Regions from separate parts of the Sphingobium yanoikuyae genome, predicted to be linked through region 2. Evidence: riboswitches for the same ligand, from Rfam matches in the RefSeq annotation. Region 2 holds a riboswitch; each other region holds the start of a gene.
What was found. A riboswitch is a leader RNA that binds a small molecule or an ion and turns the genes downstream of it on or off. The one in region 2 is predicted to bind cobalamin.
Positions count from the first base shown of each region.

Region 1: linked by a shared signal. The riboswitch ahead of HH800_RS10930 (TonB-dependent receptor) and the one ahead of cobW (cobalamin biosynthesis protein CobW) in region 2 are both predicted to bind cobalamin.
Region 3: linked by a shared signal. The riboswitch ahead of HH800_RS17820 (TonB-dependent receptor plug domain-containing protein) and the one ahead of cobW (cobalamin biosynthesis protein CobW) in region 2 are both predicted to bind cobalamin.
Region 4: linked by a shared signal. The riboswitch ahead of HH800_RS00365 (TonB-dependent receptor plug domain-containing protein) and the one ahead of cobW (cobalamin biosynthesis protein CobW) in region 2 are both predicted to bind cobalamin.

Region 1 covers NZ_CP053021.1:2,201,528-2,209,517, reverse strand. The annotation lists gene HH800_RS10950 (FecR family protein) at 1-186, shown strand, start outside; gene HH800_RS10945 (hypothetical protein) at 584-859, opposite strand; gene HH800_RS10940 (PepSY-associated TM helix domain-containing protein) at 856-2,373, opposite strand; gene HH800_RS10935 (iron transporter) at 2,370-2,651, opposite strand; gene HH800_RS10930 (TonB-dependent receptor) at 2,654-4,789, opposite strand; cobalamin riboswitch at 4,977-5,219, opposite strand; tRNA gene HH800_RS10925 (tRNA-Glu) at 5,802-5,876, opposite strand; gene HH800_RS10920 (SapC family protein) at 6,185-6,973, opposite strand; gene HH800_RS10915 (FAD-binding oxidoreductase) at 7,090-7,990, opposite strand, start outside.
Region 2 covers NZ_CP053021.1:4,671,505-4,679,494, forward strand. The annotation lists gene HH800_RS22510 (amino acid aminotransferase) at 1-245, shown strand, start outside; gene hppD (4-hydroxyphenylpyruvate dioxygenase) at 256-1,296, shown strand; gene hmgA (homogentisate 1,2-dioxygenase) at 1,289-2,605, shown strand; gene fahA (fumarylacetoacetase) at 2,602-3,894, shown strand; gene maiA (maleylacetoacetate isomerase) at 3,891-4,535, shown strand; gene HH800_RS22535 (Rieske (2Fe-2S) protein) at 4,532-4,909, shown strand; cobalamin riboswitch at 4,940-5,180, shown strand; gene cobW (cobalamin biosynthesis protein CobW) at 5,357-6,409, shown strand; gene cobN (cobaltochelatase subunit CobN) at 6,409-7,990, shown strand, end outside.
Region 3 covers NZ_CP053021.1:3,722,477-3,730,466, forward strand. The annotation lists gene HH800_RS17815 (peptidase) at 1-342, opposite strand, end outside; gene HH800_RS17820 (TonB-dependent receptor plug domain-containing protein) at 345-2,333, opposite strand; cobalamin riboswitch at 2,523-2,768, opposite strand; gene HH800_RS17825 (copper resistance protein B) at 2,831-3,706, opposite strand; gene HH800_RS17830 (copper resistance system multicopper oxidase) at 3,703-5,442, opposite strand; gene HH800_RS17835 (RNA polymerase sigma factor) at 5,449-6,024, opposite strand; gene HH800_RS17840 (periplasmic heavy metal sensor) at 6,021-6,455, opposite strand; gene HH800_RS17845 (hypothetical protein) at 6,458-6,760, opposite strand; gene HH800_RS17850 (copper resistance protein CopC) at 6,861-7,241, shown strand; gene HH800_RS17855 (glycoside hydrolase family 2 TIM barrel-domain containing protein) at 7,884-7,990, shown strand, end outside.
Region 4 covers NZ_CP053021.1:65,853-73,842, reverse strand. The annotation lists gene gshB (glutathione synthase) at 1-115, opposite strand, end outside; gene HH800_RS00390 (YraN family protein) at 246-599, opposite strand; gene rsmI (16S rRNA (cytidine(1402)-2'-O)-methyltransferase) at 596-1,453, opposite strand; gene HH800_RS00380 (penicillin-binding protein activator) at 1,465-2,670, shown strand; gene HH800_RS00375 (ABC transporter ATP-binding protein) at 2,708-3,481, opposite strand; gene HH800_RS00370 (FecCD family ABC transporter permease) at 3,475-4,479, opposite strand; gene HH800_RS00365 (TonB-dependent receptor plug domain-containing protein) at 4,466-6,322, opposite strand; cobalamin riboswitch at 6,493-6,735, opposite strand; gene HH800_RS00360 (threonine ammonia-lyase) at 6,875-7,867, shown strand; gene dapF (diaminopimelate epimerase) at 7,908-7,990, shown strand, end outside.

The DNA of each region.
Region 1 (7,990 bases), 2.5 Mb from region 2:
CAGGTCGTGGCCGAGATCGGCCGCTATCATCCCGGCTACATGACTATAGTGGGCGACGCATCATCCCTGCACGTCTGTGGCGTATTTCGCATCGACGATCCGGTTGCAGCCATATCCCGGCTTCAGAAATCTCTCGGCCTGCGATCCGTGCAATTGTCCCGTAGTCTGATCGTGATTTTCGCCTGAAATTATTTTTCTGAAATTCGACCTCTCGTTTGACCGCATGCGAACGTATGAATTGCAAGGTATTCTCAATAGCAGGTGCGCCTCCATCCCGAATGTCGAATGGAGGGAGTTAGAAGTGCTGAATTCAAAGGGCCTCGAACAAGGCAAGGTTTCCGTGCGGTCGATCTCCGTGTCGCTCGCCACTGCGAGTGTGGTGAGTGGGCCAGCAATAATCTCGACGCCTGCAATGGCGCAGGAAACGGTTTGCCGCATCCGATGGACAATCAATTTATGCGCCGGACCGACCCGTATCATCTAGAGACGGTTGAACCAATTGTGCGTCACGACCGAGGCAGTGATAGTCAGCCTTTGCTTCAGGATCGATATGCAGGTCATGACATCGAGAGGGCAATCGCGTTCAGTCAATATCGGGACGCCCAGATGACTGGCGAATGGGTTTTCCAAAAACGACAATGAGCCCGGCCAACGGCAGGATACAGAAGAACCAGAGCAGCGAAGCGATCAGGTTGGTCGTGGCCAGTTGCGCGACGGGAAGGATCGCCAGAACCAGCGATGCGGCTCCGCCCGCGCGCCAGGCGGCTCGATAGACGATGTGTCTTCGGGATGTGCCGCGCCGGATGGCATCGAAGCCGGCCACCGCAAGGACCAGGGATAGGGCCAGGTTCACGATCACTGCGCAGCGCCTCCGGCCGGCCTGCGAGCGATCCTGCCTGCTGCGATCCACAAGATGACGCCCATCGCCAGCGCCGTCAGGTCTGCGCCTGAGCGGATACCATCGCCATGAGCCAGCGTTGACGTCAGCGGCGTTCCCGCCAGAGCCGTGCTCACGGGAATAGTCAGGCAGAGCAACGCCGCCGCACGCAACTGCTCTGGCCACGCGCTGGACCAAGGCCGCGCACCGGCAGGGATGAGGCTCAGCAGCCAGGCCAGGAAGTAGATAGATGCGGCCATACTGCGCCGGTCTTCGATGCCGGAAGGCAGCAACTGCTCACCGTGCAGGTACGCCGCACAGGCGATCATGTTTCCAGCCACAGCGGCGATGGTGATCCGGCCTGCCATGGCGTGAAATGCCGATCCGCCCCGGCGCGCCCGCTTTTCGGTAAAGAGGACAAGGCCAGCCCCGACCATCGCGGTGCTGGCGAGCCCGGTCAGGAAATAGAGCCAGCGGGCAGCGATTCCGCCCCATTCGATGAAGTGCAGTCCGGCAAGGAAGGCCTGGGTCTCGCGGGCCGGGGAGCGCTTCACCAGAACGCGCAGCAACCGGCCGTCGGCGCCTGCGAAGTCGACGCGATCGGGGAAGTTGGCGATGCGATCGTCGCGCTGTCGCCAGATCTCGACTGCGGCATTGGCACGATCGGGATGGCTCACATAGATGTTGACGGCCGCTCCGCCACCCCATGCGCGCTCGGCGCGCGCCACCAGCGGCATCAGCGCAACCGTGGCCTGTGGCGATCCGGCGGGTGTCTCCACATCGATGTAGCGCGATTGCGCAGCCGCAGTCTGATAGGCTTTGACGTCGCCGCCGTTCAGCGTCGCGACGCCGGCGGGGATATAGGCGTAATAGATCAGGACGAGGCCGGTATAGGCCATCATCATGTGGAACGGCAGCGGCAGCACCGAGAGAAGGTTGTGCGCATCCATCCACGCCCGCTGGCGCGAGGCCCAGGGGCGGAAGATGAAGAAATCGCGGAATATGCGCTTGTGAATGATGACACCGCTGATCGATGCGGCCAGCATGGCAAGGCCTGCCGCGCCCACGATCAGGAAGCCGATGGGGCTGGACTTGCGATCGATCCCCAGCGTGTAATGATAGCGCATGAAGAAGAAGCCGGCGTCCATGTCGCGCGGGATGCGGACGCCGGTCTGCGGATCGAGGCGGTGGGTGGTGGCCTTGCCCGCTTCGTCGGTCCACACCAGCCGCAGCACAGGTTCGCGCGAAGTGGGGATGACGATACGCCATTGCCTGGCATCCGGAGCGATGCGGGTGAGATAATCCCGTCCCATCGCTACGGCTCGTCCCCGGTCGATGGCCACCGGAGAGCGCAGTTCGGGCGTGGTCCAGAGGTTGATCTCGGTATAGAACACCGCCAGCGATCCGGTCAGCAGGATGCCAAACAAAACCCAGCCGAACAGCAGCCCACACCATGTATGGAACCAGCCCATGGATTGGCGCAGGCTATCCTTCATCTGGCGACCCCCAGCATCAGGGCGAAGGGGAGGGCCGTGCCCACCAGCAGTTCGCCCCAGATCCGCGTGACGCTGCGCACCGCGAAGGCGCGAAGGATCACCGCAACGAACAATATGAAGGCGAGGCAGGTCGCAAGGATGTTGGCGTCAACCGCATCCATCGGCAGCAGGCGTACCGCCGCGCAAATCCACGCATAACACAGACCATAGGTGCCGACCGTCGATGCCAGCACGCGCGGCGCGATGGTGCGCCAGCCCGGCTCCTGCCTCGCCGGCACGATCAGAACCGCTGCTCGAACGTCACCGCGACGCTGCGCGGCTCACCCAGCACCCACTGCGAGGTGGAATAGCTGTTCTGGACGTAGATCCGGTCGAAGACATTGCGCAGGTTGAGCGTCACGCTCGTCTTCTTTCCCAGGTCGTAGCGCGCCGAAGCATCGACGAGCGTATAGGCCGGAATGCGACGGGTATTGGCGGCGTCCGAATAGCGCTTGCCGACATGGCGCAGGCCGGTGTCGAGGTGCAGCGGTTGCACCGGCCGCCAAGAAAGCCACAGATTGGCTGCCTTTTCGGCAACGCCGATCGGCATGTTGCCGTTGCGGCTGACAAGCTCCGTGCCGACAAGTTCGTCGAAGTCGTCATATTGCGCGTTCAGGATCGTGCCGTTGGCCAGGATGCTGAAGGACTTGGTCACGGCCAGTCCGAACGATGCCTCGACGCCGTAGGACGATTGCTGGCCGACCTGCACAGACACCGTGGGATCATTGGCGGAGCGGGTCAGGATCTTCTTCTTGACGATGCGATAGCCCGACAGCGTGAATTCGCCGCGCCCGTCGAGGAAGGTTGCCTTGGCACCCGCTTCCCATTGCCGCCCGGTGGATACATCGAAGCTGGTTTGTGCCAGCGTCGCGGTGAGGAACGCCGTCACCGGATCGGCGGCCGCGGAATATTGCGCGTAAAGCGAGATCGTGTCCGTGGGATTGTAGACCAGCCCCGCACGCCAACTGGTACTGGGATAGCGCGCGGTGTAGTCGGCGGTCGGATCGAGCGCATCGTGGCGCTCGGTCTTCGGGCGATCGTAGCGCAGGCCCGTCACCAGCGACAGTCGATCCGACAGCGAGAGGCGGCTTTCGCCGAACAGCGCCCATTGCTGCACATCTGTCTTATACTTGTACCGGGTGCCGAAGGCGCCATCCAGAAACGTGCCGGGCGCGTAGTCGTAGGGATCCACCAGGTCGGATCGGGAATTGGGCGAACTGTCGGTGCGCAGCAGCGATCCGCTGTTATACTCTCCGCCCAGGCTCAGGCGGTGGTCCATGCCCAGCAATGTGTGGTCGAAAACCGCGTTGAAGCGGTCGCCCCACTGCTTGGTCTTGTAGAAGATTTCCAGATAGCTCGACCGGCGGATCTGATCGCCGGACCAGGCATAGCCTTCTGCATTGCGCCAGTGCTTGAAGCCGGTGAGGTAATAGGCGACGTTGGTGATCGTCACCCCGTCTGAAGGCGTCCATTCCGCCTTGGCCTGGGTCCAGGCATCGTCGAAGCGCAGCGAGCGGTCGGCGATATTGTAGTTCTTCTTGCGGATTTTGCGCACCAGCTTGCCATCACGCAGCGGCGTGCCGTACCAGATCGTCGGATCTAGATCGGCGCGATCATGCGTCAGGGTCAGCACCAGATCGTCACTGGCCTGGTAGCGCAGCGCGGCCGACAGGGCGAGACTACGGGAGCGTCCGCGCTCCATCCAGCCGTCCGACCGGTTGTAGCTGAGATCCACGCGGTAGGACAGCTTGTCCCCGATTGGCCCGCCGATCCCGCCGGCCGCTGCATATGTATCGAAAGAGCCGCCGCTGAGGCGTAGTTCACCTTCGAACTCTTCGGTGTTGGGCTTTTTGCGCACAACGTTGATGGCGCCGCCGATGCCGCCTTCGCCATAGAGCACGGACGCTGCGCCGCGCAGCACCTCGATGCGCTCGGCCATCCAGGGATCGGCGGGGAAGGTCTGCGTGGTCGTCGTATAGACCCGCATACCGTCATAGAGCTGCATCACCGAGGTGTAGCCGGTGAACCCGCGCGAACTCAGGGAATAGCCGAATGCCGAGGAATTGTTGATCAGGCCCGGCGCGCGCGCCGCCGCCGCAACGACCGTGCGGTCACCAAGACTGCGGATCATCTCCTTGGTGATGACATCGACGCTTGCGGGCGTCTGCATAGGCGTCAGGCCAAGGCGGCTGGAGGCATCGGCCTGCTGGCCAAGTTGCAGGACGCCGGCCTTGCGCGCCGTGACGACGATGTTCTCCGTGCCATCGGGCGCGGCGTCGGCGGTCTCCTGAGCATGCGTTGCGGTGACACTTGCCGCCAGTGCGCAACATGATGCGCCGGAACGGATCAGGCCGGAAAGAAGCGATCGTGTATTCATGTGTAACCCCCGTTGCGTTTTCCAGTCGAACGGACAGGTTCCCGCGCAGGAGGACGTCTCCTCGCACGGGCGCAGCGGTGGAGACCGGGCGCAAACGAGCGACCGGCGGAACCCACCGTTGCGGCCTGGCCGCAAGTTCGTCGCTCAGACGGAGTACACCGTGCCGCGGCCATCCCCTGGACCAAGGCAAGAGCGACCGGACGCTGGCAGGTCTCCTGGCTCACGGGTCATCGCACGATGCACGGCCTTCCCAGGCCTCGCAGGAGTTAGCGTCCGGCCCAGTGGCTGCGACAGGCATCCTTGGCCTGCCGCGATATGCATCGCGCTATCCGCTTACAGTTGCAGGGACAGCCTCGGCTTCAGGGGCAGTGCCCCTCCACCGCGTTCCCTTTTAAGCCTCTTTCGAAGCACCAACGCGATCTTGCCCCCCGTTAGGGGACGGGCTGGGAACTATGGGCTATCGAACAGGATAGCAAGAAATTCGTGGAATGTGGAATTTGGTCATGCCTGGACGGCCGGTATGCGGCTGTCCCTGACGCTCAGGTGCTGAACACACCGCCCCGATAGCAGTCATGAACAAGCGGCACATGAGTTGTTGCGAACGATTATCAATGCACGTAATGCGTCGGCAGATAGCGATGCTCAACAACGCCGCCGCCCTTACGGATCATGCGCCGGCGAACGGTTGCTACCTCGCCTTCGGCTCTCCGAATCTGCCGAACCGCAGCCTGTCACCCAGGCCGTTCATCAGCTGGGTAGCGTCGCGACAGACATTCCTAGACCAGCGATAGTTTTTGAAATTCGAGTACATTCAGGAGGGCAGCGAGCGGGCAACCATTGCTTGAGATCGGATGGCTAGAGTTACCCTCGTTTCAGCCTTATTTATACTGATCCATGGCAAGGATCGTCCGACGGCGTCCACAGATGATCACTGAGTGTGAGGAAAAGAATCGCTTATTGGAGAATTGGCGATCTCGGCGTTCTTCAATGCCAACTAAGTCATTGATTTTGCTGGTGACCCCTACGGGAATCGAACCCGTGTTTCAGCCGTGAGAGGGCCGCGTCCTAACCGCTAGACGAAGGGGCCGTATGTCGCATGGGCGACAGGCAGGGGCGTGCCTTTAGGCAGGGGAGGCGATGGCGTCAAGCGAAAGCGGTGAAAAGTTTTCGCGGCCCCTACGTCGACTGCGGCCCATAAAAAACCACCCCATGCGATGCACGGGGTGGCCAGGTTCAGGGAGGAGACGCCTCCAAGGGGGAGGCGCCCTATACGACACACCCGAAAGGGGGGCAGGTGCATCGCATGCAATAGAAATAGGGCAGGGCGAGGCTGCTTTCAAGAGCAAGCCCCGCCCTATACCGATATATTTGCGATTAACGGAGTTAATCGGGCTTTCAGGCTTCCACGGCCACCGGCGCGGCCGGTACGGCGATCGGACCCTTGCCCTGGTTGACCTGGCCTTCAAAGATCTCGCGCATCAACTGCAGCGAGAAGAGATGGGCGTGAATCAGCGGCAGCAGGCCGTTCTGGTTGATCTTGCGCAGCTGGTCACCGCGCAGGTCGCGCAGCTTTTCCTCGTTCACCATGCGGAAGCCGCGATAGACGAAGGGCTGCTCGTTGTTCGGGGTCTGGATCGCGACTTCGCCGTCCATCAGCAGGTCCATCTCGGCCAGATCCTTCATGAACTGGCCGGTGCGGGCGGCTGCCTGCTCGAAATCCTCGCAGAACTTCAGGATGCCCTTGGTCACGTCGGTCGGCTGGCCATTTTCGAACAGGACCGGGCCGTCGCCTTCGGTGCCGATCGCCTTGCTGGTCGGGTCGAAGCAGAGCGAGAGTTCGTCGCTGTCGGGACGCAGCTTGGCCAGCATCCAGGGGTAACGGCGGACATAGGCCGGGATATAGGCCGGGCCGCGCAGCTTGCCTTCGTCATCGACGAAGACGTTCACGCCTTCGTTGAGGCCCATCAGCGCGAGCGGCACCGAATCCTGGCCCGCCGAGAAGATGATGGGCACGAAACGCTGGGCCGAGACGAATTCGTCGATGGTCAGCGGCACGGCGTGCTGGGTTACCAGGAACGGAGCGGCATCGACCGGCTGGGTGCGATAATCGGCATGATCGACGGTGCTGAGCGGGATCAGGTCGTTGTAGAAGATGGGAAGGCTGTTCGCGGGCGCGCTGGCCATGATGTTGTTCCGTCCTGTTAGAAAGCGCGCAAGGCTTGCGTCGCTGATCCGAATATGGGTGTGACGGGATAATCGGAGCTATCCCGCTAGGCAATCGCTTTGTGGATATGCTGCGCTCAACCCTCGTCGGGGCGAGGGATGAGCTTGTCGGGGTTCATGATGCCGCCCGGATCGAAGGCTGTCTTTATCGCGCGCAGGGCATGGATGCGGGCCGGGCTGGCGAGGCGTCCGAGTTCGGCGCGCTTCATCTGGCCAATGCCATGCTCGGCCGAGATGGAACCGCCCGCGGCGACCACCGCGTCATGGACGAAGGCGTTGATCGCCTGGCCCTGCGCCGCGATCCAGGCCGGACCGTCGCTGGTGCCCCTGGGCGCGCGGACATGGAAATGGACATTGCCATCGCCCAGATGACCGAAGGAAGAGGCGGTCGTGCCGGGGAAGGCTGCTTCGGCGGCGGCGGCAGCCTCCAGCATGAAGGCTGGCATGCGCGGCACCGGCACGCTGATGTCATATTGCAGCGCGGGCCCCTGCGCCTTTTCGGATTCCGACAGGGATTCGCGGATGCGCCAGAAGGCCTCCGCCTGCGCTTCGCTGGCGGCAATGGCGGCGTCGATCGCGATGCCGCGTTCCAGCGCCAGGCCGAGCGCGCCTTCCAGTCGCTCGGTCGGGCCGGGCTCGCGCATGTCGCCATGGTCGACTTCAATCAGCACATGCCAGGGCGTGCGGGTCTCGATCGGGCAGCGTGTGCCGGGAATATGGGACAGGACATGGCCAAGGCCATCGTCGGCAATCACCTCGAACCCCTCGACGCTGTCACCCAGTTCGCCTTCGACCAGGCGCAGCAGGGCGAGGGCGTCGGCGGGCGTCTTTACGCCGACCCAGCCGACCGCGCGGGCGGCGATGCCGGGCACCAGCCGCAGGGCGGCCGCGGTGATGACGCCCAGCGTGCCTTCCGCGCCGATCAGCAACTGCTTGATGTCATATCCGCGATTATCCTTCTTGAGTGCGTCCAGCCCG
Region 2 (7,990 bases):
AGATGCGCACCCGCATCAATGCGCTGCGCGCTGCGCTGGCGGCGGCCCATCCGCAGCTTGCCGCCATTGCCGGCCAGCGCGGCATGTTCGCGATGCTACCGGTAACCCCTGCCGCCGTTGCCGCGATGCGCGCCGACCATGGCATCTACATGGCCGGCAATGGCCGCATCAACATCGCCGGGCTGCGGCTCGACACCATCCCCGCCTTCGTCGCCGGCCTTTCGCCGCATCTGCCTTCTGCCTGAGGAACCCGTTATGACCAACGATCCCGCCAACCCGCTGGGCCTCAACGGCTTCGAATTCGTCGAATTCACCTCGCCCGAGCCCGAGAAGATGGCCGCCCAGTTCGAGCAGTTGGGCTTCACCGCGACCCACCGGCACCCGACCAAGAATATCACCCGCTACAAGCAGGGGCGGATCAACCTGATGCTCAATCGCGACGATGCCGGGCGCGTCGCTGCGTTCCGTGGCGAACATGGCCCCTCGGCCAGCGCCATGGCCTTTCGCGTCGCCGATCCCGATGCGGCGCTGCGCTGGGCGCTCGACCATGGCGGCAAGCCGACCGACGAGAATGACACGGTGATCCAGGGGATTGGCGGCTCCTATCTCTATTTCATGCCCGATGGCGGCGATCCCTATGCCGACTGGGCGGAATATCCCGGCTGGCGGGAAGCCGAAGCGCGCAACAATGTCGGGCTCGACCTGCTCGACCATCTGACCCACAATGTGAAGCGCGGCCAGATGCGGGTGTGGAGCGAATTCTATCGCACCCTCTTCGGCTTCGAGGAACAGAAATATTTCGATATCAAGGGCAAGGCGACCGGCCTGTTCAGCCAGGCGATGATCGCCCCGGACAAGGCGATCCGCATTCCCCTGAACGAGAGCCAGGACGACAAGAGCCAGATCGAGGAGTTCATCCGCGACTATAATGGCGAGGGCATCCAGCATATCGCGCTCACCACCGCCAATATCTATGACACGGTCGAGCGGCTGCGCGCGCGCGGGGTGCGGCTGCAGGACACGATCGAGACCTATTATGAGCTGGTCGACCAGCGCGTGCCGGGCCATGGCGAGGATCTGGAACGACTGAAGCGCAACCGCATTCTGATCGACGGCAATGTCGGCGAGGAGGGCATCTTGCTGCAGATCTTTACCGAGACGATGTTCGGCCCGATCTTCTTCGAGATCATCCAGCGCAAGGGCAATGAAGGCTTTGGCAATGGCAATTTCCAGGCGCTCTATGAATCGATCGAGCTGGACCAGATCCGTCGCGGCGTGATCACCGTCGATGAGTGATGCGCCGCCCCGGATGATGAGCGGCTTCGGCAATCATTTTTCGACCGAGGCGGTGGCCGGCGCGCTGCCGGTGGGGCGCAATTCGCCCCAGCGCCTGCCCTATGGCCTTTATGCCGAGCAGTTGTCCGGGACCGCCTTCACAGCGCCACGGTCGGAGAACAGGCGTAGCTGGCTCTATCGCATGCGACCGGCGGCATCGCATCCGCCCTCCGCGCCCTATGATGCTGCAGCCTTGCTGCGCAGCGCGCCGTTCGACGAGGTGCCGCCATCGCCCAACCGGCTGCGCTGGAATCCGTTGCCGCTGCCTGCGGATGATGTCGATTTCATCGACGGCCTCACCAGCTATGCCGGCAATGGCGATGTCGCGGCGGGCCAGGGTTGCGCCGTGCATCTCTATGCCGCGACGGCCTCTATGGTCGACCGTGCCTTCGTCTGCGCCGATGGCGAGATGCTGATCGTGCCGCAGCAGGGCGCGTTGCGCATCGTCACGGAGCTGGGCGTGATCGACGTCGCGCCGTTGCAGATCGCGCTGATCCCGCGCGGCGTCCGCTTCCGGGTCGAGCTGACCAAGGGCGCGGCGCGCGGCTATGTCTGCGAAAATTACGGCGCGCCCTTTCGCCTGCCCGATCTCGGCCCGATCGGCGCCAACGGCCTGGCCAACCCGCGCGATTTCGAGGCGCCGGTCGCGGCATTCGAGGATGTCGAGCGCCCTTATGCGCTGGTGCAGAAGTTCATGGGCCGCCTGTGGATAACCATGCTGGATCACAGCCCGTTCGATGTCGTCGCCTGGCACGGCAACCTGGCGCCGCTGCGCTATGACCTGACCCGTTTCAACACGATCAACACGGTCAGTTTCGACCATCCCGACCCGTCGATCTTCACGGTGCTGACTTCGCCGAGCGAGACGCCGGGCACCGCCAATATCGACTTTGTCATCTTCCCGCCGCGCTGGATGGTGGCGGAAGACACATTCCGGCCGCCCTGGTTCCACCGCAATGTGATGAGCGAGCTGATGGGCCTGATCCATGGCGAATATGATGCCAAGGCGGGTGGCTTCGCGCCCGGCGGCGCGTCGCTGCACAATGGCATGGCCGGCCACGGCCCCGACCGCGCCAGCTATGACAAGGCGATCGCCGCCGACCTGACGCCCCAGCGCATCGCCGACACCATGGCCTTCATGTTCGAAAGCCGGATGGTGCTGCGCCCGACGCGCTGGGCGATGGAAAGCCCGCTGCTGCAACCCGATTATGATGAATGCTGGTCCGGCTTTCGCAAGGCCCAGATTCCCCCGATGAACGAGACCCCATGAGCTATTGGCAAACCGACGAAACCCATGATCCCGCCCGCACCAGCTGGGTTGCGAGCGCGCAGGATCATGGCGACTTCCCGATCCAGAATCTGCCCTATGGCCTGTTCTCGTCCGCAGGAGCTTCGCCGCGCGCCGGTGCCGCTATCGGCGACGCGATATTGGACCTAGCTGCCTGTGTCGGCGCCGGGCTGATCGATTGCGCGCCGCTGCTGGAAGGCCAGCTCAATGGGCTGATGGCGCTGCCGGTGGCGGTGCGGGTCGCCCTGCGCCGCCGGATCAGCATTTTACTGTCGAACCCGGCCCATCGCCCGGCGGTCGAGCCGCTGCTGCATCGGGCCGCGGACTGCATGCTGCACCTGCCGGCGCGGATCGGCGACTACAGCGACTTCTATGTCGGCATCCATCACGCCAACAATATCGGCCGCCAGTTCCGGCCCGACAATCCGCTGCTGCCCAATTATAAATATGTGCCGATCGGCTATCATGGCCGGGCGTCCTCGATCCGCCCGTCGGGCGATCCGCTGGTCCGTCCGCGCGGCCAGCGCAAGCCGCCCGAAGCCGATGTGCCGGTGGTCGGCCCGACCGCCCGGCTCGACTATGAGCTGGAACTGGGTGTGTGGATCGGCGCCGGCAATGATCTGGGTAGCCCGATCCCCATCAGCGAGGCGGCCGATCATGTCGCCGGCTTCTGCCTGCTCAACGACTGGTCGGCGCGCGATTTTCAGGCGTGGGAATATCAGCCGCTCGGGCCCTTCCTCGCCAAGAATTTCCATTCGACCATTTCGCCCTGGGTAGTGACGCCCGAGGCGCTGGCACCGTTCCGCATCGCCCAGCCGCCCCGGCCGCAGGGCGATCCCGCGCCGCTGCCTTACCTCAGTGATGCCGACGACCAGGCCCATGGCGCGCTGGCGCTGACCTTGGAAGTCTATCTCTCCACCCAGGCGATGCGCGACGCGGGCCAGCCACCGATGCGGCTGAGCCAGGGGCCGGCGAGCAACATGTACTGGACCGTCAGCCAGATCGTCACCCATCATGCGTCCAATGGCTGCAACCTGATGCCCGGCGACTTGCTGGGCAGCGGCACCATCTCCGCCCCTACGCGCGAGGGCTATGGCAGCCTGATGGAGATCAGCAGCGGCGGGCGCGAGCCGATCAGTCTGCCATCGGGCGAGACGCGCTGCTTCCTGGAGGATGGCGACGAGGTGACATTGCGCGCCACCGCGTCGGCCCCCGGCTATGTGTCGATCGGCTTTGGCGAATGCCGCGCGATGATCGTGCCGGCGCGATGAGCGACCTCACCCTCCATGGCTATTGGCGATCGAGCGCGAGCTATCGCGTGCGGATCGCGCTGGCCTCGAAGGGCGTCGACTATGCACAGGTCACTCATGACCTGCGCAGCGGTGCGCAGCGCGCGCCCAACTATCGGGCGCTGGCGCCGCAGGGGCTGGTGCCCGCGCTGGTCGATGGCGACAGCGTGCTGACGCAGAGCGGCGCGATACTGGAATGGATCGAGGCCCGCTGGCCGCAGCCGCCCTTGCTGCCCGCCGATCCCGGCGATGCCGCGATCGTCCGTGCCATGGCCGGCATCATTGCCTGCGACATTCATCCACTCGGCAATCTGCGCGTGTTGCAGGCGCTGCGGCAGGATTTTGGTGCCAGCGAGGATCAGGTCCGCGCCTGGATCGCGCGCTGGACCGGCGAGGGGCTGGCCGCGCTCGAAACACTGGTCGCCCTTCACGGCGGCACCCATGCCTTTGGCGACAGCCCGAGTTTCGCCGACTGCCATATCGTGCCCCAGCTCTACAATGCCCGGCGCTTCGGCGTCGACCTGACGCCCTTTCCGCGGCTGTGCGCCGTGGACGCGGCGGCATGCGCGCTCCCCGCCTTTGCCGCCGCGCACCCCGATCGCCAGCCCGACGCCGACATATGAGTGACACTGACACGCGCCTGTTCGCGACGCCGGCGGGCGTGCGCCTTTGCCCGATCGAGCAGTTCGCCGACGGCAAGGCGCGCAATTTCGTGCTGCAGATGCGGGCCGGCCGCTTCCATGGCTTTGCCGTGCGCACCGGCGATCAGGTCGCCGGCTTTGTGGACCAATGCCCCCATGCCGGCCTGCCGCTGGCGCAGCAGCTGGACGATTATCTGACCCCGGATGGCAGTCATATCCGATGCAGCTGGCACGGCGCCATTTTCCGCCGCGACGATGGCGTCTGCGTCGGTGGGCCCTGCGTCGGCCAGCGTCTTAGGCCCTGGCCGCTCGCCATCGCCGATGGCTGGATTGTCACCGCTGCCCAAAGCGACTAGGAACCGGCCCAGGGACGGCGCTTCGCATCGTCCCGACATGATCGCGCCGGTGCCCCCACGGGGGCTTAAAATGGGAAGGCGGTGCGGATGCCATGGCATCCAAGTCCGCAGCTGTCCCTGCAACTGTGAGCGGCGAGCGTGATGAACAGCGCCCTCCCCAGCCGGGAGGGCAGCCACTGGGCCGGACGCTAAATCCTGCGAGGCCTGGGAAGGCCGTTCCTCCCGCTATGACCCGCAAGCCAGGAGACCTGCCGGCGTTTTGGTCGCTCTTGCTTTGGTCCAGGGGATGGCCGGGGCACGGTGTTCCGTCTGAGCGACAGGTTGGCGGCTGGAGCCGCGCGGTCACGCATCTGCGGGCGAACAAGCGCCCGTCCGCGATGCCGGCCGGCCGTGCGTGCGCGCCCGGTTCGCTCCCGCCCCGGTTGCTCCGGCGCGCGAGTATTTGTCATGGCCAACACTGCATCTGCCAAGATTCCGACCACCGTCATCACCGGCTTCCTGGGCGCGGGCAAGACCACGCTGATCCGCCATCTGCTGGAAAATGCGAAGGGGCGCCGCCTCGCCCTCATCATCAACGAATTTGGCGATGTCGGCGTCGACGGCGAACTGGTGAAGGGCTGCAACGATGCTGCCTGCCCCGAAGAGGATATCGTCGAACTGGCCAATGGCTGCATCTGCTGCACCGTGGCCGACGATTTCCTGCCGACCATGACCGCCCTGCTCGACCGGCCGAGTCCGCCCGACCATATCATCATCGAAACCTCGGGGCTGGCCCTGCCCAAGCCGCTGGTCAAGGCCTTCCAATGGCCCGACATCCGCACCCGCGCCACGGTGGACGGCGTCGTCGCGCTGATCGACGCCGATGCGGTCGCTGCCGGCCGCTTCGCCACCGACGAGGCGGCGCTGGCCGCGGCGCGCGCCGCCGACCCCAATCTGGACCATGACAGCCCACTGGAGGAATTGTTCGAGGATCAGCTCGCCTGCGCCGACATGGTGGTGCTGAACAAGAGCGACCTGGTCGATGCCGACACGCTGGCGGCGGTCGAGGCGCAGGTTGATGCCGAAACGCGGCCCGGCGTGAAGATCGTCCGCGCTGCCCATGGCGCGGTCGACATCGGTGCGCTGCTGGGCATCGTCGCCGCGGCCGAGGATGATCTCGACGCCCGCCCCTCGCACCATGAGGCGGAGGGCGAGGATCATGACCATGATGATTTCGACAGCTTCGTCGTCAGCGGCGATGCGGTTGCCGATCCCGACACGCTGGTGCAGGCGCTGTCCGCGCTGATCGCCACCCACGACGTGCTGCGCGTCAAGGGCATGGTCGCGGTCGCGGGCAAGCCGATGCGCCTCGTCGTGCAGGCGGTCGGCCCGCGCATCCAGCATTTCTTCGACCGCCCCTGGCAACCGCAAGAAGCGCGTCGTACCCAGCTGGTGGTGATCGGCCAGAAGGGGCTGGACCGCGCCGCGATCGAGGCCGACATCCAGGCCGTGCTCGGCTGATGCATCTTCTGTCCGCCACGCCGGGAACGATCAGCGACGGCGAGGAGGCGATCGACCTCGATCAGCCGCCCGGCGAGATCGTCATCCTGACCGTGGCGGACAGCGACCTGGCCTGTTTCGCCGCTGCTGCCGCGCGCCTGCCCGATGATGCGCCGAGCGTGCGGCTGGCCAATCTGCTGCAGCTCAAGCATCCCTATTCGGTCGATCTCTATGTCGAGAAGGTGATCGCCAAGGCGCGCTTCGTCTGCGTCATCCTGCTCGGCGGCAAGAGCTACTGGCCCTATGGCGTGGACGAGATTGCGCAGGTCGCGCGCGAGCGGGGCATCGCCTTCGCCGCGATCGCCGACGGGCGGGAGGGCGACCCGGCGCTGGATCTGGCCTCCACCGTGCCCGCGGCGATGCGCGAACAGTTGCGTGACTATCTGCGTCAGGGCGGCACCGCCAATGCGCTCTCCTTCCTGCGCTGCGCCGCGCGGCTGATCGGCGCGGATGCGGGCGAGCCAGACCATCCGCTGCCGATCGCCGACGCGGGCCTCTATCTGCCCGGCCATGACCGGCCCGGCGTGGCCGAACTGCGCGCGACATGGACCGAGGGGCGGCCGGTGGCGCTGCTGATCTTCTATCGCGCGCTGGTGGTCGCCGGCACGCTGAGCGCGGTCGATGCGATGGTCGCAGCGCTTGGCGCGCGCGGCTTCAATGTCGCCGCCGTCCATGTCCGCGCGCTGCGCGAACCGTTCGTGCGCGACTGGCTCGGCGGGCTGCTGGCCGGCATCGCGCCCGACATTATCGTCAATGCGACCAGCTTTGCCGCCTCCTCTTCGTCCGAGCCGCGCGTGCCGGGCATCTTGGAACAGGCCGACTGCCCGATCCTGCAGACCGCCTTTGCCGGGGTCGAGGAAGGCAGCTGGCGCGGGTCGGCCCGTGGCCTTGGCCCGCGCGACCTGGCGATGAATGTCGCCCTGCCCGAAGTGGACGGCCGCCTCTTCACCCGCGCCGTCGCCTTCAAGGCCGCCGAGCGGTTCGATGAACGCACCCAGTGCGGCATCGTCGTGCCGCGCGTGGCACCCGACCGGGTCGCCTTCGTCGCCGATCTGGCGCGCAACTGGGCAGCGCTGCGCCGCACGCCGCCTGCCGAGCGCCGGATCGCATTGGTGCTGGCCAATTATCCCAATCGCGACGGGCGGATCGGCAATGGCGTCGGCCTCGACACGCCGGCCAGCGCCGCCGCCATCCTGTGCCGGCTGGGCGACGCCGGCTATGCGATCGGCGACGCGCCGCGCGAGGGCGCTGCGCTGATGCGGCTGATGACCGGCGGCGTCACCAATGACCGGGCGTCGATCGATCGGCTGGGCGAGGTCAGCCTGTCGCTCGATATCTATCGCGCTGCCTTGGCCGCTCTGCCCGACAGCGCGCGTGACGCCATGGTCGATCGCTGGGGGGCGCCGGAGGCCGATCCCTTCGTGCGGGACGGCGCCTTTCGCCTTGCGGTCCATCGTTTCGGCCATGTCGCGATCGCGGTGCAGCCGGCGCGCGGCTATAATATCGATCCCAAGAGCAGCTATCATGACCCGGCGCTGCCGC
Region 3 (7,990 bases), 950 kb from region 2:
ATCGACCTGCTCGACCGGTTTCCCCGACGCCCAGTCATGGGTGCCGGCGGATACCCGCATCTGCGGGATGGTCCGCGTCGGATCGAGCGCGGGCGTCACGCGCAATACAGGCCGCCCCGCCATCATCTCGATCCGGGCGGCGGACAGCATCATGGTGTCGGGCAGTGTGCCCGCTTGCCCGGCCGACAGGGTGAGGGGCGTGAGCCCCCCAAGCTGCGCGGCCGGTGTCAGGCGCGGATAGTCGACATAAAGCATCACGAAGCCGGACAGGCACCACAGCGTCATGACGGCGCCGATGAGGATGCCCAGCCAGCGATGCAGCAGCAGGACCGGCCGCAACATGGTCAGAAGCTCAGGCCATAGCTGACCCGCAGCGTGCGCGGCACGCCCCGGTAGAAATAGAGGAAGCGGCTGTTGCTGCCGTCCAATACGCCCGCATCGCTGACCGCCGAGCGGTAGCCGGTCGTGGCATAATCCCGGTCGAACAGATTTTCGACATTGATGCCGAACCGGTTGCGCCGCGCCTGGTCCAGCCACAGATGGGCGCCCGCATCGACCACGGCATAATTGCCATAGTTCATCCGGCCAAAGCCCGATGCGGTCGACCAGACATCGCCCACCCAATTGGCCGACAGATTGGCGCCGAAGCGGCCGGTCTGCGGCGCATAGACGATCGCGGCGCGGCCATATTGTTCCGGGTTGCGATCGCGCTGCACCGAACTGCCCTGATTGCGAACACGCGAATATGTGTAGCTGGCAGACAGACCCCAACCGCCGCTCAGGTCGGCGTTCAGCTCCAGCTCGGCACCCCTGGCCCGCACCTTGTCGCGAACGTTGATATAGGTGCCGTCGGGAAAGGCCGGATCATCATAGGTCGTGTCGATCAGGTCGGTGATGCGCCGGTTGAAATAGGTCGCTTTCCACCGGATCGCTCCGCCGGCCAGCGCGCCGCCCAGCGCGGCGTTGAGGTTCAGGCTCTCCTCGGGCTTCAGGTTCGGGTTGCCGACCTCGCAACAGGGATCATTGCCATAAAGCTGCGAGGCGTCGGGCAGCACGAAGGAGGTGCCGCCATTGGCCTCCACGAACAGCGCGTCGCTGACATCATAGCGGCCCGACACGTTCCAGATCGTCTTTTCCGATCCCTTCGCCTTGTTGTAGCGCAGGCCCGCGGCGATCCGCGCCTTGCTCGACAATTCGTCATTGGTGCGCAGCTGGAAGATGCCGGCATGGACCTGTTCATCGGTCGGCGCGATCAGCAGGACGTCGTCGCGGCCGTTGAAGCTCTGGAAATCATAGCCGATCAGCGTGTCGATGCCGCGCAGCATGTTGAGCTGCACCACCGCGCTGCCGCCATAATCCTGATAGCCCCAGAAGGTGCCGGCCGGATAGATGACCTGCGGCGGGCCGGCGGGCACGGGGTTTCGGATCTGGACATAGGCGGTCTTCCAGTCGTGGAAATAGCCCTTGAGGAAGAATTGCACCCCATCCTCGCCGGTATAGTCGAGCCGCAGGCTGGCCACTTCCTCATTGCGGTCGTTGCGGCTTTCCTTGGTCCGCGTCGCGCTGATATTGTCGAGATCGGCCTTGGTATGCTGGTAGAGGGCGTTCAGGCGCAGGTCCGACGCGATATCATATTGATATTTGATGCCCGCCGACCAGAGATCATAGCCGCGCGCGCGATCGGTCGCGCTGGGCTGCATCACGTCATAGGGACGATAGCCGTCCGACTGGCTGCGATTGGCCCAGACCACGAAGCGATGCTGGCCGATCGCGCCGCGAACATAGCCGTCCAGGCTGGTCCCGGCAAAGCTGTCGAGGCTGGCATTGACCTGGCCGCCCAGATCGTCGCTGAAATCGCGGGTGACGACATTGATCACGCCGGCCGCGGCCTGGGTGCCGTAGAACAGGCTTTCGCCCCCTTTCAGCACCTCGATCCGCTCGATCATGCTGGCGGCCATGGTGTCGTTGGGCGACGTGCCGCCATAGAGGCGGTTGTTGAGGCGGATGCCGTCCATCGTCCACAGCACATCCTTGGTGCGCGAACCCTGCAGCGCGATGTCGACATAGCTGAACGGCCCGGACTGCGACCGGATGAACAGGCCCGGCACCGCTTCGAGCGCGCGGGCGGTGTCGATCGCGGCGGCATCGCGGATCTGCGTGTCGGTGACGATCTCGATGGCATGGCCATAGCGCGACAGCTGCTGCGGCAGCGTCTCTTCCAGGCTGGTGCCGGTGACGACGATGCTGTCGCCTTCCCCTTCGTCGGCCAGAGCCGGCGATGCGATGGCAAGCGAAAGGGCCAGCGCGGCCCGTGAAACGATATTGGACTTCATTTATTCCCCCATCCGGCGCCGCGTTCGACGGGCGGGGGCAACCTTCACGAGCGGCACGCGCGCGAACGTCCGACACACGCGCCGGCCGGGCGCCCAAGGGCAACCGACGCGCGTCGTCGCAGCGGCCCCAGCCGCTCGTTCGTCGCTCAGACGGAAGTTACCGTGCCGCGGCCATCCCCTGGACCAAGGCAAGAGCGACCAGACGCCGGCAGGTCTCCTGGCTCACGGGTCATCGCTTGATGCACGGCCTTCCCAGGCCTCGCAGGATTTAGCGTCCGGCCCAGTGGCTGGCGGATCGGTCATTCTGCCGTCCGCACATGTACATCGCGCTCACCGCTTACAGTTGCAGGGACAGCTGCGGATTTGGACAGTCACCCGTCCGCACCGCATTCCCTATTAAGCCCCTTTCGGGACACCGGCGCGATCATGATCCCATGCCGTGCGGCGCGGGATCGGCGGGATCGATAATCGAATATCGGGCGGGCTGCAAGCGCCTCTCAGAACCAGGCGCGCAGGCCGATCACCAGGCTGGTGGCCGACGGCTTATCGCCGGCGGCACGGGCATAATCGGCCGTATCGCCCAGCTTGCGTTCCCAATTGACGCCGACATAGGGCGCAAATTCGCGGGCGATCTCGTAGCGCAGCCGCAGCCCCAGCTCGATATCGGACGGGCCGGCGCCGATCCCCAGTTCGGGCACGGCCTGCGCCGCCAGATTGAACTCGGCAGCGGGCTGCAGGATCAGCCGCTGGGTGATGCGCTGGTCATAGCTCGCCTCCAGCCGCAGATGGGCGTCGCCCCTGGTCGACAGGAAGGCTTCGGCCCCGACCTCGAACCAGTAAGGCGCCAGGCCGTCGATGCCGATCACCGCATAGCTGCGGTCCGGCCCTTCGCCGAAATCCTGCCGCACGCCCGCCTGCAGGTTGAACCAGGGGTCGATCGCCCGGCTGTAGAGCGCCTGCACCTCGGCCCGTTCGAGCGATCCGCCGACCGTCCCCTCACCCTCGCTCTTGACCGCGAAGCGGTTGATGTCGCCGCCGATCCAGCCTTCGCCCTCCCAGGCATAGCCATCAGCGCCCTTGCCGGCGCGATATTCCAGCCGATCGAGCATCCATTGCGAATAGGTCATGCCGCCCCCTTCCGCGATCATCGCCGCGCGGGCGCGGGCCATGGCAGCGGGGTCATAGAGCGCGTCGGCGGCATGATCGGTCGGCACTGTCGGCGGCGTGCCTTGCGGGATGGCGGCGTCGGCAGCCGGCATCTCATGACCCATTGCCCCATGATCCATCTGGCTATGGTCCATCTGGCTATGGTCCATCGTCTGGGCCTGCACCGGCGCGGCGGCGGCGAGCATCAGAAGCGCGACCCTCCTCATGCCGCGTCCTCCCCATGGCGGACCGTCACGACCCGCATCATCCCGGCATGCATGTGCATCAGCATATGGCAGTGGAACGCCCAGTCACCCAGCGCATCGGCGGTAAGGTCGAAGCTGACCTTGCCGCCCGGCAGCACATTCACCGTATGCTTGCGCGGATTATGCGCCGCCTCGCCGGTCACCAGTTCGAAGAAATGGCCGTGCAGATGGATGGGATGCGGCATCATCGTGTCGTTGATCAGGGTCACGCGCACCCGTTCCATATGGCGGAAGGCGATCGGCTCCGCCCCTTCCGACAGCTTCACCCCGTCGAACGACCACATGTATCGTTCCATGTTCGCGGTCAGATGAATGTCGAGCGACCGGGTCGGGGTGCGCAGGTCCGTGTTCGGCGTCAGCGACCGCAGATCGGCATAGGTCAGCACCCGATGGTCGACATCCTCCAGCCCCGTCGGCCGGTCAGCGGTGCGATCGGCCGGCATCGGCGACAGGGTGGCGACGCCCGGCCCCATTTTCACGCCCGGCGCGACCGACTTGTCGCGCATCTTCATGCTATGCCCGCTCATGGCGTCATTGGCCGGCTGGCTGAGGTCGATCACGCCGCCATGGCCCATATCCATGCCGCCCATGTCCATGCCCATGTCCTTCATGCCCAGCAGCGGCCGGGCGCGCCGGGCCGGCACGGGGGCGACCATGCCGACCTGCGGCGCCAGCGTGGCGCGGACCAGGCCCGACCGGTCGATCGCCTCGGCAATCAGGGCATAGGGCTTCGCCTCGCCGGGCTGGACGATCACATCATAGGTTTCGGCAATGCCGATCTGGAACTCGTCGGTCTCGACCGGCTGGACATCCTGCCCGTCGCACTGGACGACGGTCATCGGCAGGCCGGGCAGGCGAACATTGAAATTGGTCATCGCCGACGCGTTGATGATGCGCAGCCGCACCCTCTCGCCCGGCGCGAACAGGCCGGTCCAGTTTTCGGCCGTGCCCATGCCGTTCACCAGATAGCTGTAGGTGGCGCCGGTGACGTCGGAAATATCGGTCGGGTCCATGCGCATCGCGCCCCAGTCGATGCGGTCCTTGAGCCCCTGATCCTTCCCCGCCAGCAGCCCGGCCAGCGTCTGGCGCTGCATGTTGTAATAGCCGCCCATCTGCTTCAGCCTTTGCAGCAGCCTGTGCGGATGAACCGGGCTCCAGTCGGCGAGCAGGATCACATGCTCCCGGTCATAGGCCACCGGATCGACGCCGGCGGGATCGATGATGATCGGCCCGTAAAGGCCCATCGCCTCCTGCATGCCCGAATGGCTGTGATACCAGTAGGTGCCTGCCTGCCGCACCGGAAAGCGATAGGTGAAGGTCTCGCCGAGCATGATGCCGGGGAAGCTGATGCCCGGCACGCCGTCCATCTGGAAGGGCAGGATCAGCCCATGCCAGTGGATCGAGCTATCCTCCTTCAACCGGTTGGTGACGGCGATGTTGACACTCTGCCCCTCGCGCAGGCGGATGAGCGGCGCCGGCGTGCCGCCATTGACGCTGATCGCATGGGCCGATCGGCCGCCGGTCGCAAAATGCCCATCGCCGATGCTGAGCGCGATCGTCTCGCCCGACAGCGCGCCCTGCGCCGCGCCATGCGTGCCGGTGGCCGCCCAGCCGGGCAAGGCCTGTGCCAGTGCAAGCGCCGCGCCGCCCCGGATCAGGCTGCGGCGGTCGAGAGGAAGGGAAGGCAGATCGGTCATACGGGCTTATACGCGCGCGCCGTCGCTTTCCCTCAACATCTCCTGCAATTGCCGGCGGGCACGGTAAAGGCGGGTTTCCACCGCCTTTTCGCTCACCCCCAATATCTGCGCGACCTCGGCCTGGCTCATGCCCTCGATCCCGCGCAGCAAAACCACCTCGCGCAGCGCCACCGGCAATGCCGCCACCGCTGCCTCGATCCGGGCAACGCCAGCGCGGGACTGGGCCGCCTGCTCGGGATCGGGCCCCGCGTCGGCGACATGGGCGGCGTCCTCGATCGGCCGGGCGAAGCTGAAGAAGCGACGGACGGCACGGCGGCGCGCCCAGTCATGGCATTTGTTGATCGTGATCCGCGCGATCCAGCCGCGAAAGGGCCGGCGCCCATCATAGCGGGCGAGCGAGGTAAAGGCGGCGATGAAGCTTTCCTGCACGATGTCCATTGCCGCATCCGCATCGCCGACATGGCCACGCGCCAGCCGATAGACGGCATCGCGGTGCCGCCGCATCAGCGCGCCATAGGCGGCCTGCCGCCCGGCCAGCGCCTGCGCCGCCAGCGTGGCATCATCAGGATCGTCGGCTATCACCCGACAGGCTGGGTCAGCGCCTTGACCACCGCCGCGTCGAACAGCGCGGCCTGATCGGGGCGCAGCACGCCGCGCATCGCGAAGATGTGCTTCAATGTTTCCTTCTGCAATTCCCCCATCGCCTGGTGCGACCGGTCGACCGCCTGGGCGACGCGCGGCCCATAGCCATGTTCGGCGGCGATCGCGGCGGCCAGCCGCTGATTGTCGGCGCGCATTTCCGCGTCGAGCGCGGCCTTGCGCTGCGCGAAGGCGGCTTCCAGATCGGCGATGCGCTGCTTCTGGCCGGCATCCAGGGTCAGCCGATCGTGGAGCAGGGCATGAACCTCATTCTCCACCGGCGGCGCGGGTGCGAGCCAGGTGCGCGCAACCAGCACGGCGGCCAGCGCCGCGGCAAAGGCGACCAGCGCCACCAGCCAATAGCGTTTGCCCATCCTTATCGCTCCAGCAGGCGGAAGGGCGCATAGTCGGACATGCCGATCAGCAGCGGGCCGGGCGCGGCCTGCGCCGGCTGCGCGGGCACGGCGCTGCCGATCCAGCCGATGCCGATCGCCATCACGCCGGCCAGCATCAGGCTGCGCCGCGCGACGCTGCGTTCGCGGCGGCGATCCAGCCCCTGCATCACCGCCTCCTCCAGCCCGTCGAAGCGCGCCGCCGCCGGCGCGTCGCGCAGCCCGGCCAGCATGTCATCCAGATCGTCCATCGTTCCGTCCTTCATGTCCTGCCTGACGATACGCATCCGGCCGACCCATCCCTCGAACAAAATAGCGCGGCGCGTGAGGGATGCGACAGGACAATGCGTATTCCCCTGCAAGACGCGCATTTTTCCGGAGACATCCATGCCCCGCCTGCCCCTGATCGCCGCAGCCTTTGCCCTCACCGCCCTGCCCGGCGCCGCCTTCGCCAGGCCGCAGCTCGTTGCGGCCAGTCCCGCCGCCAATGCCAGCGTCGCCAAGCCGACCCGGCTGACCCTGGGCTTTTCCGAGGCGCTCCAGGCCGATCATAGCAGCATCACGCTCACCATGACCGGCATGCCGGGCATGGCCGATCATCCGCCGATGCCGATCAAGGGCTTCACCACCGCCGTGGCCGCCGATGGCAAGGGCCTGGTCATCACCCTGCCCCGCGCCCTGCCGACCGGCAGCTATGATCTTCAATGGACAGTGATGGGCAACGATCATCAGCCGGTCAGCGGCACATATAGCTTCAAGGTGCGCTGAGGAGGACAAGTACCCGGCTCAACCAGCCCCTTCAGGTCCGAAATGGGTGGAAACAAGACATAGCCCCTCCCTTCCAGGGAGGGGTTGGGGTGGGTTGCGAGCGCAGCGAGCTTCTGCCCTATCGACCGTAGACCGCCGCTACGCGGCGCACCCACCCCCGGCCCCTCCCTGGAAGGGAGGGGAGTAGGAAACGTCAGCTTCTGGTCGCTTCCGGTCACCCGCTTTCCTACTCGGCCCTTCTCTGATCTATCCTGTGGGATGGCCCCGCCCCCTCCATGCCTCCCGGCGTTCACGCGCATCAGCGGTGCAAATCTGTCGCTTCGCTGTCGCCCGACTGTCGCTTCGGCGACGCGTCGGGATGACCCGCATCATGACCCAACCGACGCGTCGCCGTCGCGTGGCAGGCGCGGCATGGGGGCGTTTGCGGTGCATTTCGTCCGAATCCGCGCACGACACTGTGAACTTCGTAGGAGATTTGACTGTCGCGTCGCCGCCGCCCCCGCAGGAGCCGCAAAGCCGCTTGGCATCGGCCCGCCACTCCTGTAGCCATATACCCACATAGGGCGCCATAGCGCCACATAGTGGACATATTCTGGAGAGGGGGCCGATATGGCGACGGGACGGAACGCACGGATGCGCAGGATGATCGGGCGGAGTGCCGCCGGCCTGGCGCTGGCGCTATTGATCGCCCTGCCCGCCCCCACCTTTGCCCAGCCGACCGGCGCGCAGAATTTCGATGCGGGCTGGCG
Region 4 (7,990 bases), 630 kb from region 2:
TATGCCCCCGCGCCTGCGCCGCCAGCATGATGTGGAAGGTCGAATCGCCGGCGATCCTGATCCCTTCCATCGGGTCCATCTGCATGGCGACGGTCAGGGGGTTGAGTTCGGTCATCTTCATTCCTTTTACCGTTCGCCCTGAGCGAAGTCGAAGGGCTCCGCCGAGCGTTAGCGAGGTGACTTGCCTTCGCTGGCGCTCAGGCGTGGGCTTCGACTTCGCTCAGCCCGAACGGAATAGAGAGCCCTCACCCCCCATGCCAGACATTGGCCAGATGGCGTGGCGGGCGGCCGGGCGCAAGGAGGATGACGTCAATTCGCATGTCGTCTCCGGGTCTTGCCAGCTGATGCCATAATATTTCGGCGCTCGCCGCCACCCGTGCCAGTCGGCGCTGGTCGATCGCGACGTCCAGTTCGGCGTCGGTCGCGCGGCTCTTCACCTCGACAAAGGCCAGCATCGCCCCCTTGCGCGCGACCAGGTCCACCTCGCCCGCGGGCGTGCGCAGGCGCTGGCCGACAATCTGCCAGCCCTTGAGGCGCAGCCACCAGGCGGCGATGCGTTCGGCCTGCCGGCCGCGCTTCTCCGCCTGCTGGCGGTTCACGCCTCGCGTTCTCCCTTGAGTTCGTTCGCCCGGTCATAGAGCGTCCGCCGGTCGAGCCCCAGCTTCTTGGCGACCTCGCCCGCCGCCTTCGATACCGGCAGCCGGGTCAGCGCCTCCCGCAGCGCCGCGTCGGCATCCTCGGCGCTGGCCGGCGGCGCCTCGCCGGGCGGGCCGACGATGACAACGATCTCCCCCTTGGGCGGCGCATCGGCATAGCGGGCGGACAATTCGCTTAGCGTGCCGGTCGCCGTCTCCTCGAAGGTCTTGCTGATCTCGCGACTGACCGCCGCCTCGCGATCGCCCAGCGCCGCCGCCATCGCCGCCAGACTGTCCGACAGCCGCGGCCCGCTTTCGTAGAAAACGAGGGTCGCGCGCAGCGCCACCACCTCGGCCAGCACGTCGCCGCGCGCTTTCGCCTTGTTCGGCAGGAAGCCCATGAACAGGAACCGATCGGTCGGCAGGCCCGACAGGGTCAGCGCCGCGATCGCCGCGCTCGGCCCCGGCAGGGTCGTGATCCTGCGCCCGGCCGCCCGCGCGTCGCGCACCAGCTTGTAGCCCGGATCGGAAATCAGCGGCGTCCCCGCGTCCGACAGCAGCGCCACCGATTCGCTCGCCATCCGCTCGATCAGCCGTTGCCGCACATTTTCGGCGCTATGGTCATGATAGGGAATCATCGGCCGATCCGATCCCGCATGGCGCAGCAGCCTTGCGCTGACCCGTGTATCTTCCACGGCGACCACGTCGGCCAGCCGCAGGACTTCGGCCGCGCGCGGCGTAAGGTCTCCAAGGTTGCCGATCGGCCCCGCCACGATGTAAAGCCCGGGCTCAAGCCCGGATGCCAATATAGTTTCCATAAGGATCCCAGATGACAGAGACGGATGCCCCCCGGCAAGCGAACATGTTCGCGGCGATGAAGCGCAGCGCGCGATTGCTGTTCGTTGCAAGCACCATCATGCTTGCCGCCTGTCAGTCGATCGTGCCCAAGGGCCCCGGCCCAGCCCAGCCCACCGGCCCCGCCAAGCCGACCGGCCCGGAAGTGACCCAGGGCCTGCCGACCGACACTGCGCGCCACCGCGTCGCGCTGCTGGTGCCGACCAGCGGCCCCAATGCCGGCGTCGGCCAGTCGATCGCCAATGCCACCACCCTGGCGCTGATGGACATCAAGACCGACAAGGTCCGCATCACCACCTATGACACCGCCACCGGCGCCGCGGCGGCCGCCAACCGGGCGCTGGCCGACGGCAACCGCCTGATCCTGGGTCCGCTGCTGGCCGATGACGCCCGCATCGTCGGGCCGATCGCGGCCAAGGCCAATGTCCCGGTCATCAGCTTCTCCAACGACACCAGCGTCGCGGGCAGCAACATCTTCCTGATGGGCTATACCCCCAACCAGTCGATCGAGCGGGTGATCGGCTTCGCCCGTCAAAAGGGCCTGTCCAATTTCGGCGCGCTGGTGCCGCGCGGCACCTATGGCGAGCGCGCCGGCAATGCGCTGCTGCGCGCGGTCGAACAGGCTGGCGGCACGGTCGTGTCGATGCAGACCTTCGATCGCACCCCCGCCTCGATCACCGCTGCGGTCAAGAAGCTGCAAGCCTCGTCCAGCTATGACGCGCTGCTGATCGCCGACAGCGGCCGGGTCGCGCTGCAGGTCGCACCGATCGTGCGCAAGAATGGCGGCGCCAATGCCCGCCTGCTCGGCACCGAAATCTGGAATACCGAAGAATCGCTGGCCGCCAGCCCCGTGCTACGCGGCGCCTGGTATGCCAGCGTGTCGGACGGCCTTTATCGCCAGCTCGCGACCAAATATCGCACCCGCTACGGCAGCGCGCCCTTCCGCCTGTCTTCGATGGGCTATGACGCGGTGCTGCTGACGGTGCGGATCGCCCAGGACTGGAAGCCGGGCGCGCCCTTCCCCACCGCGCGCCTGCGCGATCCGGGCGGCTTTGCCGGCATCGACGGCGCCTTCCGCTTCAATCGCAACGGCATCGCCGAACGCGCACTGGAAGTGAGCGAGGTCGGCGCCGGCACGATCAGCGTGGTCGATCCCGCCCCACGCGGCTTCGGCAACTAAGCAAAGGGGGCCGGAAGGCCCCCTTTTTCGTTCCCGATCAGACCCGTGCCGTCGGCACGATCAGCGGCAGGCCGTCGTTGACGTCGATCCGCGCTGCGACGCCATAGACGGATGCCAGCCGCTCCGGCGTCAGCACGTCCATCGGCGCCCCGTCCGCCACCAGCGCGCCGCCATCCATCAGCAGCAGCCGGTCGCAATAGCGCGCCGCCATGGCGAGGTCATGCAGCACGGTGACGACCAGCGCCCCGCCCTGCGCCTGCGCCCGCAACAAGGCCATCACGTCGATCTGGTGGCCGGGGTCGAGCGCGGCGAGTGGCTCGTCGGCGATCAGCGCCGGCGCACCCACCGCCAGCGCCCGCGCCAGCAGCACCCGCGCCCGCTCGCCGCCAGACAGCTCAGTGGCGATCCGCCCCTTGAAGCCGGTGACATCGGCGCGGGCCATCGCATCCTCGATCGCCGCCTCATCGTCGGCGGTCAGGCGCGACAGCGGCCCCAGATGCGGCAAGCGCCCCAGCGCCACCAGCCGCTCGACCGCCAGGGGCCAGTGCAATGTCTGGCCCTGCGGCAGATAGGCGATGGACCGCGCGACCGCCTCGCGCGACAGCCGCTCGATCGGCGTGCCGTCCAGCAGCGCGCGTCCGGCGGCCGGCTTCACCAGCCCCAGCAGCGCCCGCACCAAGGTCGACTTGCCCGCGCCATTGGGGCCGATCACGCCGATCAACTGGCCCGGCGCCATGGTCAGGTCGACGCCGCGCACCGCCAGATGGCGGCTCAGCCGGACGTCCAGTTGCTCGGTCGACAGGGTCACCATAGCCGCCGCTCCCGCATCAGGTGAATGAGGAAGACCGGCACGCCCAGGATCGCGGTCAGCACGCCCAGTTTCAGTTCGCTGCTGGTCGGGATGATGCGCACGCCGATATCGGCCAAGGTCAGCAGCACCGCGCCACCCAGCATGGATGGCAACAGCAGCGCGGAGGGCGACCGATCGGTCAGCGGCCGCACCAGATGCGGCACGATCAGACCGACGAAACCGATCGATCCGGTCACCGCCACCGCGCCGCCGACACCGATCGCCACCCCCGCCATCAGCCGCAGCCGCGCCCGCGACAGGTCGACGCCCAGCGCCCGCGCGCCATCCTCGCCCAAGGTCAGCGCGTCGAGCGCGCGCCCGTCATAGAGCAGCAGCGCCGCGCCGACCGCGATGCAGGGCAGCGCCAGCAACAGATGGTCGATGCTGCGATTTTCCAGGCTGCCCATCAGCCAGCTCATGATCTCCATCGCGGCAAAGGGATTGGGCGACAGGTTGAGCGCCAGGCTGATCCCCGCCCCCGCCAGCGTCGCGACCGCGATCCCTGCCAGGATCAGCGTCAACGGGCTTTCCGATGGTCCCGCCAGCAGAAACAGCGCGCCGATCGCCGCCAGCGCGGTGACGATCGCCAGCAGCGGCAACGCCATCGGGTGCAGTTCGGACAGGCCGAAATAAAGCGCGATCACCGCGCCCAGCGCCGCCGCATTGGACACGCCCAGCACGGCGGGTTCGGCCAGCGGATTGCGCAAATAGCCCTGCAATGCCGCGCCCGACAGGCCCAGCATGGCGCCGACCAGCAGGCCGATCGCCATGCGCGGCAGGCGCAGGTCGATGATGATCGCCCGCGCCACCATGTCGCCGCCGCCGGCCAGCACCGCCAGGATGCGGGCCGGCGCGATCGTCACCGATCCCAGCGCGACCGACGAGATAGCCGCGACGAGCAGCAGGGCGATCAGCCCCGGCAGCAACAGGGGATGCCGCCGCCCCTTAGAAGCGGACACGCACGCCGCCATAGGCCGACCGGCCATAGGTGCCATAGCCATAGGCCGTGGCGTAATCCGCATCGAACAGATTGTCGATCCGGCCATAGACTTCCAGATGGTCGCCCACGGGGAAGGACGCGCGCAGCCCGGCCAGCGCATAGCCGTCGAGCCGGCGGGTGTTGGCCGTGTCGTCATAGCTGTCGCCGACCATGGTCAGCGTCGCGCCGGTCGACAGGCCGAAGGCCCAGAGATAATCGGCCGACACACTGACCGCATTGGCGGCGCGGCGCGGCAGGCGATTGCCGTCGGTGGCCCCGCCCGACCGATCGCGCGCATCGACATAGGAGTAGGAGGCCGCCACCGTCAGGGCCTCGACCGGCTTCAGCGTCAGCGTCGCTTCCACGCCCTTGGCGCGGGTCCGGTCGAGATTGCCATAGGTGTAGGTCGCATAGTCATAATTGATCTGGTTGCGGGTATCGCGCCGGAAGGCGGTCAGCGACAGCACGGCCCGGTCCCCGTCCAGGCTCTGGTCGAAGCCGATATCATAGCTTTTCGACCGCTCCGGCCGCAGCGCGCTGTTGCCGCTATAGGTGTCGTAGAGTTGATAGAGGGACGGCGCCTTGAACCCCTCGCCATAGGAGAGGCGGATATTGGTCGCGCCGGCGTTCGGCGTGTAATTGGCGTTGGCGCCAAAGGTGGTCGCGCCGCCGAACTGGCTATGATCGTCATGGCGCAACCCGCCGGTGACGGCGAGGCCGGTGAGCGGCTTCATCACCGCCAGCGCATAGACGCTGTCGATATTCGCCTTTGCGCTGTCGGTGCTGCCAAAGCCGAAATAATCATAGTCCGGCCGCTCATGCTCATAGCCGAAGATCAGCTTGGCCTGGTCGACCGGGGCATAGACGCCCTCATATTCGAAGCGCAGGTTGGTGCCCGAATAGCCATAGTCCGGGTCGGTGCCGCGCACGAAATAATAGTCGCGATCGTTGCGCAGCCAGGTGACGGCAGCGCGGTTGGTCAGCTTGCCGTCGAGCAGCGCCAGGTTGATCCCGGCATAGCCGACATATTGGTCCAGCTTGCTGACGTCGCTGCTGTCGGCCGGCGCGCCGAAGAAGCTGTCATAGTCGAGATCGGCATGGATATAATAGCCGCGCAGGTCGAGGCTTAGGCTGTCGGTGAAAGCGATCTTCAGCTTGGCGTTAGTGGCGATATTCTCATAGCCATCCTTCTCCACGCCGCCGAACGACCGGCCGACCGAGGAGATGCCGTCGGTGTTGAAATAGGCGACGCCGACGCCGCCCGACACCGCGCCATGCGTGCCCGACACATCGGCCTTGGCGTTCAGCGTATCGCTATAGCCATAGTCGGCCGAGGCGTTAACCTCGAAACCCTCGCTGGGCGCGCCGGTCATCACATTGACCACGCCGCCGATCGCCTGGCTGCCATAGACCACCGAGTTGGAGCCGCGCAGCACTTCGATCCGGCGGATATTGCCGGTCAGCAAATGGCCGAAATCATAGCCGTCGCCGATGCCGCTCGGGTCGTTGACCTTGACCCCGTCGATCAGCACCAGCGTCTGGGTCGTCTCAGCGCCGCGCAGCGACACGCCGGTCACGCCGCCGGTGGAGCCGTTGCGGCTGAAACGGACGCCCGGCGTGGTGGCGAGCAGGTCGACGACATCGACCGCCTGGCGCGTTCTGATCGTGTCGGCATCGATCACCGTGATCGCCTGGCCGACCTCGTCGCGCGGCTGCGCAATGCCCGAAGCGGTGACGACGATATCGTCATCCTGTGCCAGATCCTGGGCCAGTGCCGGCGTAGCGGCCAGCAGCGCGATCAGCGAAATCCCCAACATCTTCATTTTATCGTCCCCCGGCGTCCGTCGATTTGGAACCGGGGCGTCCGCACAAGCGGTCGCTGCGTGAGGATCGGGAAGACGCCAGCGCCCCACCCCACGCACCGATGCGGCCCCGGCCGCCATGGGCGTCGCTCGACGGAAACACCGCGCCATGGCCATCCCCTGGGCCAGGGCAAGAGCGACCAGACGCCGGCAGGTCTCCTGGCTCGCGGGTCAGGGCAGCGATGCGCCAGCCTTCCCGGACCTGTCGGTCCAGTGGCCGGTTCCGGCCCTCCCCTTTTGAAGAGCTTGGGAACCCTGCGCATCGCGCTCACCGCTTACAGTTGCAGGGACAGCCGCGGATTTGGAAGGGCTGCGCCCCCCGCACCGCATTCCCGTTTTCAGCCCTTGCGGGCACCGGCGCGATCATGCGCGTCCGGGGCTTTTGACCGCCCCGGCGCGCGGCCCCCATAAGCCAAAGCACAAGCCCTGCCAAGCGGGCCAGGATCGCCCCGGCGGATCGTTGCGCGGCGCCGGCGGGCGGCTATGCAGGGGCCACTTACCGGGAGACGCCACATGACCGATTCGCTTGCCATCACCGCCGCCGACGTCGCCGATGCCGCGCGGCTGATCGCGCCGGCGGCGGTCCGTACCCCGCTGATCGAGAATGCCGCACTCAACGATCATTGCGGCCGGCGGGTGCTGGTGAAGTTTGAGGGCGCCCAGCATAGCGGATCGTTCAAGTTTCGCGGCGCCTATAACCGCCTCGCCCGCCTCGATGCGGCGGAACGGGCGGCGGGCGTCGTCGCCTGGTCCTCGGGCAACCATGCCCAGGGCGTCGCCTTCGCCGCCCGCCTGCTCGGCATTCCCGCCACGATCGTGATGCCGGCCGATGCCCCGGCGATCAAGACCGCCAACACGCGTGCGATGGGGGCTGAGGTCGTCCCCTATGACCGCTTCACCCAGAGCCGTGAGGAAATCGCCACCGCCCTTGCCACCGAACGCGGCGCGACGCTGGTTCCCTCCTTCGACGATCCCTTCATCATCGCCGGCCAGGGCACGATCGGCCTCGAAATATTGGAGCAGGCGCAGGCCGCTGGCGCCGACCTCACGCAAATCCTCGTCTGTTGCGGTGGCGGCGGGCTGGTCGCAGGCACGGCGACGGCAGTCAAAGCCGCCCGCCCCGACATCAGCGTCTATGCGGTCGAACCCGCAGGCTTTGACGATACCGCCCGCTCGCTCGCCAGCGGCACGCGCGAAAGCGTCTCGCCCGACGCGCGCAGCATCTGCGACGCCCTGCTGGCGCCCAGCCCCGGCGCGCTGACCTTCCCGATCAACCACACCCTGCTCGCGGGCGGCCTCGTCGTCAGCGACGATCAGGTGCGCGACGCGATGCGCTTCGCCTTCACCACGCTCAAGCTGGTGGTCGAACCGGGCGGCGCGGTCGCCCTCGCCGCCATGCTCGCCGGCCTCGCCCCGCCCACCAACGGCGCCACCGCCCTCGTCATCTCCGGTGCCAATGTCGATCCGCAGGATTATGCAGCCATCATCGGCGGCCAGAACGCCTGACCGCTGGTCTTTTGCCCCGTCCCGCACTAAATGCGGCGCCATGATGAGCCGCTTTTCCAAGATGCATGGTCTGGGCAATGATTTCGTCGTGATCGACGCGCGCCAGGCGCCGGTCGCGATGAC